One region of the Solibacillus sp. FSL W8-0474 genome, then DNA from elsewhere that is predicted to be linked to it. Evidence: riboswitches for the same ligand, from Rfam matches in the RefSeq annotation. Region 1 holds a riboswitch; the other holds the start of a gene.
The links. Region 1 has a riboswitch for preQ1 ahead of queF (preQ(1) synthase). Riboswitches for the same ligand answer to the same signal wherever they lie in the genome.

Region 1 (4,218 bases):
GACCGGTATAAATACAATAAGTGAAAAGGTCGTGAATGGTAGCAAGAACAGCACGACAGCAAACGAAATGATGACAATAATAATACTTTTAGGAGCACCAATCTTATCTGAAAGTGCGCCTCCAAATGCGCCACCACTCACTGCGGCAATCCCGAATAATAGATAACAAAGACTGATCCAGCTTGAATTCAGGTTAAGCTCCGTTTCCAGAAATGGAGTGAAATATGCATATATTGTATAATGTCCTGCCAGCATAAACATCGTGGCAAGATGGGCTGTACCAATTTTTGAACTGGCAACGGCCTTTAATTGTTGTGAAAGTGGAACGGCCATTTCACCAGGAATGCGCTCTAAATAAATAGAAATCAGGATAAAAGAGCCTACCGATAATATGGCAATCCCTAGGAAAATAACACGCCAACCGAAATAATCGGAAATTAAAATTCCAAGTGGTACACCTAATACAAGCGAAGAACTAATACCCATATAAATAAGACCTAGCGCCTTTGCTCGATGTGTCGGAGCTACAACTTTTGCAGCGATTATTAAAGAGAGCACAGTAATCAGTGATGTACTCATGGCACTTAAAACACGGGCAATCATCATAAAGGTATAATCCGTACTGAAATAAGTCATGATATTACTGATGAAAAATATAAACAACGAAATAAGGTATAACTTTTTCCGTTCGACCTTACTCGTTAAAACTAATAGCACTGGACCGGCAATCGCATAAATAAGAGCGAATACCGTAATTAGCTGCCCGGCACTGCTTATTGAAATATTCAAATCCGTTGCAATAATTGGAAGAATACCGCCAACGATTAATTCAACCAAACCTACAGCAACAGTTGATAATGCGAGTATAATAACTTTGAAATTCATAATCTGCTATACATCCTTTCTGATGAAAAATTTAGAAAATAAAAAAATCCTGATTACAAAAAATGAGATTAATCATTTTCTGTAATCAGGATTTTAAGGTTCCTGGTAGAGACCCTCAAGCCGTATCCTTGAGGTTATACAGTACTATATTACTATATTGTTGTGTAATAAAACGAGCACTTGAATAGTTTACTAGCTTTCATTTGATTTATCAAGTTTTAACTTTGAAATTGATTTCACTTCACTATTAGTAAAGCTATTTTCCTCATAATGACACGGTAGAGGAAGCCGCCAATTATAGTGAATGGCTGACAAACGTATGGTAACTACAATAACAACGATGAGTGTAAGTGCTAGAGGTGAGCTCCAGCCTAGCCAAATAGAGAGGGCACATAGAATCGTTAATATTGCGTGAATTTCTTCCTTCAATGCAAGTGGTTTTCGACCAGCGATCACATCCCGCATGACTCCGCCGCCGACACCAGTAAATAGGGCAGCCAAAATCATCACGCCTAAATTATTGGAATAAACTTCACTCGCCAGCATGGCACCTTGAAGTGCGAAGGAAGCAAGCCCAATTGAATCAAAAAACATTCCCCACCTTCTCCAATGATCAATCCATTTTAGCGGAATTAATACGATGATCATTAATGTTATGAACACTGTTAAAATAGTGGATTGCTCCCACAGTTCAGTAGCAGGAATCCCTATAATTACATTGCGGATTAGCCCTCCTCCAAACGCTGTAATAAAACCTAAAGCAAATACACCTATAAATGAAAATCTCGCTTCAAGCGCGACAAATGCTCCCGTTGCTGCGTATGAAATAATCCCGATAAAATGAAGAACAATCCATGACATCTTTATATAACCTCCTTTAAAATACAAAAAACTCCACCACAAGACGTCTTTTAAAAAGACCTTGTAGTGGAGTAATAAATTAGCAGTGCCTACTAATGAATCAATCCATTTTATAAAATGCAAATAGCGTTCCAACAAAACAATTATTGGAACTCCATTTATTTCTTTTATTATACTATTTTGTTTTAAAAGAACAAGATAGAGAGAGAAGAGTTTATTTTTTTAAAAGTTATATTGTATAGTTTGAATAAACTAGGGGGTTGTACAAATGGGGAAGAAGGAAACCGTTTTTAATGAAATCGTACGAAAAGTACGTAAAGAGCTATATGGAAAAGGACCGGATAGAATTTATACGCATTTCGTGGAGAATATGGCTGTCACGACGATGTACGGCATTTTGACACCTACTGAAAAATTTATTATTCAATCAGAAGAAGGAAAAAAGGTTATTCACAATGCGAGAACCCAAATGATCCAGGAAATTTATAAGCAACAGGTTCCCGAAGGATTGGAGGAGCTCGTCGGATCAAAGCTGCTTCATTTGTTTTCGGATATAAAGGTTGAAGAGGATATGGCTGTATCGGTTTTTATATTTGAAAAGCCAATCGTGTAGGGGAATAGGTACCATATGTTCAATTATTTCTTTACAATGGACTTTATTTCTAATAGAATGAGGAAAGATTAAAATACCTGAGTTGTTCAGGAGAGGTTCATAGCTGATACCCTCTATAAAAAACTATGGATACATGCATATTATGCCATGTCCATATCGGACGTGGCTTTTTTTTATTGCATCCGGTGGTTTTTTATTGATGATACGCTTACCCCCTCCTTTGGATACTTTGGTATGAATGAAGGAGGGGTTTTTCATGTCTAGTAGACACGAAAAAGATGGTTTAGAGGATTTAACGTTATTAGGAAATCAAAATGTAAAATATGCTTTTGAGTATGCACCAGAAGTGTTGGAGTCTGTTAATAATATGCATGTTGGCCGCGATTATTTTGTGAAATTCAATTGTCCGGAGTTTACGAGTCTTTGTCCCATTACACAGCAGCCGGACTTTGCGACGATGTATATTTCGTATATTCCGGATCAAAAAATCGTGGAGAGTAAATCATTAAAATTATATTTATTTAGTTTCCGTAATCATGGCGATTTCCATGAAGACTGCGTGAATATTATTATGAACGATTTAATCAAGCTGTTAGACCCACGCTACATAGAAGTATGGGGTAAATTTACGCCGCGTGGAGGCATTTCAATTGATCCTTGGTGCAATTACGGTCGTCCGGGCACGAAATATGAGGAAATTGCCAACTACCGTTTAATGAACCATGATTTATATCCAGAAAAAATCGACAACCGTTAAAAATTAAATAGACCTTGCAGGTGAAAGAGGTTATTAGCGACCCTCTATAAAAAACTAAGATTAAACAGCACATAATCTTAGTGCTGTTTTTTCGTTTAAAAGGAGCAAAAAGATGAAGGATGGAAAAGCACTCGTCGTATTTAGCGGCGGACAGGATAGTACAACATGTCTGTTTTGGGCATTGAAAAATTTCAAAGCAGTGGAAGTAGTAACATTTGATTACGGACAACGGCATGCATTGGAAATTGAATGCGCTAAAAAGATTGCCGAAGAACAAAATGTACGACACCATATTTTAAATATGGAGTTACTGAATCAGCTCGCACCAAATGCCTTAACACGTGATGATATTCCAGTGGAAGAAGGGGAAGAGGGCGGATTGCCATCAACCTTTGTACCGGGGCGCAACCTATTGTTTTTATCATTTGCCGGTGTGTTGGCAAGCCAAATTGGCGCGAAGCATATTGTCACAGGTGTATGCGAAACGGATTTCAGCGGTTATCCGGACTGTCGCGATATCTTTATAAAATCGTTGAATGTGACACTGAATTTATCAATGGATAGCTCCTTTGTAATTCATACACCGCTTATGTGGATTGATAAAGCTGAAACATGGGCATTAGCCGATGAGCTTGGCGCATTTGAGTATGTAAGAGAGAAAACACTGACATGTTATAACGGCATTATCGCGGATGGATGCGGGGATTGCCCAGCATGTAAGCTGCGATTACAAGGGATGGAAACGTATTTACACTCGAAGGAAACAGGAGAAGTAGTATGATTAGAATTTTATTTTATTTAGTATCTATTGTGACCGCTAACGTTGTAACAGCACGTTTTGCACCGCTTGAATTGGGAATGTTTATTATACCGATGGGTTCATTTTTAATTGGTGCGACATTTATTTTCCGGGATTTAGTGCAAAATAAATTTGGTCGTAAAAAAACATATGGGTTCATCTTACTGGCCTTAGTTTTATCTGCAACTGTATCGTTCTCATTAGGAGATACGTTAATTATTGTAGCTGCATCTGCACTATCTTTTTTAGTTGCTGAAACGGCCGATACAGAAATTTACACACGTTTAAAATTACCGATGGCGT
Region 2 (4,218 bases), 280 kb from region 1:
TTAAACACTTTATTGATACTATCCAATTTAAGCAAGGCCATTCCCTCCCTGCTCAACTTTTAATTTTGCCTTTTGTAGTGCCATTCGTTCTTCCAAACGTTTTGCCTTACGTTTCTTTTCTTTATACTTATTAACGATTTGCGGAATTACTAATGCCAAAATAACGATAAATGCTGTTATTAATTTCATATCACCTGAATCCAGCCATTTTACACGCAACGCTAAAGCGTAAATCATACGGTAAATTATTGCCCCGGCAATAACAGCGAAGGTTACGCGTACAATCGATTTAGCACCAAAAATAGCTTCCCCTATAATAACAGAGGCCAAACCGACAACAATCATCCCGATACCTAATCCAACATCCGCAAATTTTGTATATTGCGCAATTAATGCCCCGGACAGTGCAACCATACCGTTTGAAATACCTAACCCTAAAATAACTAATGAATCAGTATTTGCCGAAAAACTGCGAATCATCCGTTTGTTGTCCCCTGTTGCACGAATCGCCAAACCGACTTCCGTTTTTAAGAACCAGTCAACGATAAGCTTAATAATAATCGTCACAACAAGCATAACGGCTAAAATACCCCAAGTTGTTGGCACCGTTGTCATACCCATTGACTTTAAAGCATTTGAGATGACTGAATCAATGCCTAAACTTGCCCAAAAATTATTAAATACTGTAAAAATTGTTTCTGAATTTAAGAGTGGAATATTTGGTCTTGTTACACCCGTATCGGAGCTTAATCCCATAATGCGAAGATTAATAGAATAAAGCGCGATCATCATTAAAATCCCTGCAAGCAGCGGATTGATTTTCCCTTTAGTGTGTAAAATTCCTGTCATACATCCAGCAATAAATCCAGCAACTGTTGCGACCAATGTTGCGAGTATCGGATTATAGCCAAGTACAATCATCATTGCGGCCGTACCTGCACCCGTTACAAAGCTTCCATCAACCGTTAAATCCGGAAAATCCAGCACCCGGAATGTTAAATAAACACCCAGTGCCATAATTGCATAGATGATTCCTTGCTCTACCGACCCAAACAAAGCTGTAAACATCTCGAATCATCTCCTATAATTTTTATCCACTGCACCTTGCGAGCTTATGAGTATCCATTAAAAAGTAGTTAAACGTTAATTCGCGCTAGGACCCTCTAGAATATTAGCCTTGGATTTCATTACGATGACTTTAGGCAGACCTTCTTTGAGGGCACAAGCGCGAATATTTATTCCTGGCTATTTACCAGCATTCAAATTATTGTACTTCTGCTTCCCACTCAGGTTTAACTTCTAAGCCTAAATTTTCTGCAGCCGCTTTATTGATGACTAATTTTAAGTTTGCTGGGTATGCTGCCGGAATTTCAGAAGGAGATTTCCCTTCCAATAAAATTTGAGCTGCCATTTGCCCTGCTTCATAACCGATATCGTAGTAATTAAAACCGTATGCTGCTAACCCGCCACGTGCTACAGAGTCCAATTCACCAACGATTAATGGTAATTTGTTTGCATTTGCTACATCGATAACTGATTCTAATGCATTTACAACTGTGTTATCTGTAATGATGTAATACGCTTCTACTTTACCTAATAATGATTCAGTTGCTTGTTTTACTTCCGCTGATGTTGAAGCAGATGCTTCTACAATTGTAATACCTTCTTTTGCTGCTAATTCTTTAGCAGTTGAAATTTGGGCTACTGAATTTTGCTCTCCAGCGTTATAAACCATCCCGACATTTTTTACACCGAGTTCTTTTAAAAACGCCATTGTTTTTGGCATTGTTTCCGGATGTAAATCAATTGTTCCAGTAACGTTTGCCCCTGGAGTTGCCATTGATTCGATTAATTCCGCACCTACCGCATCGGTTACCGATGTGAAGATAATTGGAATATCAGCAGTTGCACCTTTTGCCGCTTGTGCAGATGGTGTTGAGTTTGCAAAAATCAGGTCTACATTATCGCTTACTAATTGTTGTGCAATTGTCATGTTTGTACTGTTATCTCCATTAGCTGAGTTATCCACATATTCCGCTTTAATTCCTGCATCTTCAATCGCCTTTTTGAATCCTTCTTTTGCAGCATCTAATGATGGGTGCTCTACGATTTGAGTTGTTCCGATTTTAAATGTTTTTGCTTCATCAGTTTGTGCAGACTCTGTTCCTCCGTCACTAGCTGTAGCATTAGTAGCAGTATCTTGCTCTTCTCCACCGCATGCTGCTAAAAGTAAAAGAAGCCCAAATACTAAAAAGGAAAGCTTCGTTAATTTACGTGTCATATAATTTATCCCCCTATTATTCTCTGACGCTTTAAAGCGACGAACTTCATTTGGATGAAGTGTGAATTAAAATTATATTACCTCTTCATTTTCAGATAGTCAATAAGATTTAGAATGTTCAGATATTAAATTGAATTACTCATTATCCCTACATGTTAATTTCGCGCTTTAAACCACTGAATTATATATGTATTATTCAAAATTTTATCATTTGTCAATTTATTGAACTTTGAAGGGAAATTAGTTCTATAATTCTTTACTTTCTTTTTTAATATTGCTATGATTGCAGTTGCTTTGCGTGGTTCGTAACCATCCCACGTTAAAAAACTAGGAGGAATTAATATGAAAGTAAAGTTTCTTGCAACTAGTGCAATTATTGCAGCATTATATATTGCAATAACAATGCTAGTTGCCCCGATTAGTTTTGGACAAGTACAGTTCCGTATTGCCGAAATATTTAATCATCTGATCGCCTTCAACCCCCGTTTTATGCTGGGTGTTGTATTGGGTGTATTTTTTTCCAATTTCCTTATGTCATCTGTCGGTCCAATTGACCTAATTTTTGGCGTAGGACATACTATTCTTACACTTGGTATTTTTATTTTCATCTGTAAGTTTGTAAAAAACATTTGGGCACGTTTAGTTATTAATACGACACTCTTTACGTTTACAATGTTTATCATTGCGGCACAGCTTAACCTAGTGTTGGACTTTCCGTTTTGGGAGACATGGTTATTTGTAGCATTTGGGGAGTTTGTTGTTTTAGCAGTTGGCGCACCTATCATGTACACTTTAAATAAACGACTTGATTTCAAAAAATTGATCTAACATATATCGTTTCACCCACTGGCATTTAGTCGGTGGGTTTTTTGGTTAAGTTTTTTTAGAATTGTTTGACATTTTTATTTTCAGTGTTAGAATAAGCATATTCAAAATATTACATTACGGTAGCAGGTTGCGGGAGCGCGACCACCGTTTCAGTTGAGAAGAGTTTAGTTGAGTAAATTGTTGAATAAGAAGAGTAGCATTTCCCGTTTTGTATAGAGAGCGTATGGCTGGTGAAAATACGTCAAAAGGTAAATGTGAATGGGCCTTATGAAAGCTGCCGGCATTAGTCGGCGGACGGTACCCTGCCGTTATCAGGTTTAAGTGGAGGCTATTTTATAGCTTCAATCGAGGTGGCAACGCGGTGCAGATCGTCCTCAGCAAAAGTTTATTCTTTTGCTGGGGACTTTTTTTATTCCCAAAATTAAAAGGAGTGTGTCGAATGGCAATTCAACAACGTTTTCGTACATCAATGAAAAAAGTGAACGGTGATCTACTGACACCAATCTCCATTTTCCAACGTTTAAAGGGCGAACGAAAATTTCTTTTAGAAAGCTCATCCAAATATGAAGGTAATGGACGCTATTCCTTCATCGGCGTCAATCCAAGAAAAACCTATAGCGGCAACGGACAGCAACTTATTGATAAATCTCATCTATCCAATAGAGAGTACACATATGACGGTGAGCTTATTCAATTGATTAAACAAGTAATGCCGCGCATATCATCACATACCGAATATCCTTTTACAGGCGGGGGGATCGGCTATATTCATGCATTGCAAAAACCATCGCCTGAACTGCAGTTTCATGTTTACGATACACTCGTTATTTTCGATCATTTAACAGACGAGATTGCTGTTTTCCATACGAATATTGAAGCCGAGCAGGAGGAGCCAAATATTGATGTACTGATTGAGCAGTTGTTTACAAGTACAACACCAGAAGAAACATCGTATACCCTAAACCATGTCGAAAATGAACGAAACGGTTATTATGCCGCACAATTTGACGGGGATGCCCTTTCGCTTTATCGAAAAATGCGGATTGATTATGCTGCACCATATATGTATTATGTCGAATTTGACGATTGCACTGTACTTGGAACATCAC

Region 2: linked by a shared signal. The riboswitch ahead of NYE67_RS02440 (QueT transporter family protein) and the one ahead of queF (preQ(1) synthase) in region 1 are both predicted to bind preQ1.

Annotation. Positions count from the first base shown of each region.
Region 1 covers NZ_JBBOQJ010000001.1:198,872-203,089, forward strand. Annotated here, with positions in the region: gene NYE67_RS00955 (MFS transporter) at 1-885, opposite strand, end outside; purine riboswitch at 948-1,047, opposite strand; gene NYE67_RS00960 (trimeric intracellular cation channel family protein) at 1,078-1,746, opposite strand; gene NYE67_RS00965 (DUF2294 domain-containing protein) at 2,015-2,359, shown strand; PreQ1 riboswitch class I at 2,446-2,492, shown strand; gene queF (preQ(1) synthase) at 2,616-3,116, shown strand; gene queC (7-cyano-7-deazaguanine synthase QueC) at 3,229-3,897, shown strand; gene NYE67_RS00980 (VUT family protein) at 3,897-4,218, shown strand, end outside.
Region 2 covers NZ_JBBOQJ010000001.1:482,253-486,470, reverse strand. Annotated here, with positions in the region: gene NYE67_RS02455 (ABC transporter ATP-binding protein) at 1-35, opposite strand, end outside; gene NYE67_RS02450 (ABC transporter permease) at 28-1,068, opposite strand; gene NYE67_RS02445 (ABC transporter substrate-binding protein) at 1,265-2,281, opposite strand; PreQ1 riboswitch class I at 2,574-2,618, shown strand; gene NYE67_RS02440 (QueT transporter family protein) at 2,624-3,109, shown strand; T-box leader at 3,281-3,488, shown strand; gene NYE67_RS02435 (metal ABC transporter ATP-binding protein) at 3,549-4,218, shown strand, end outside.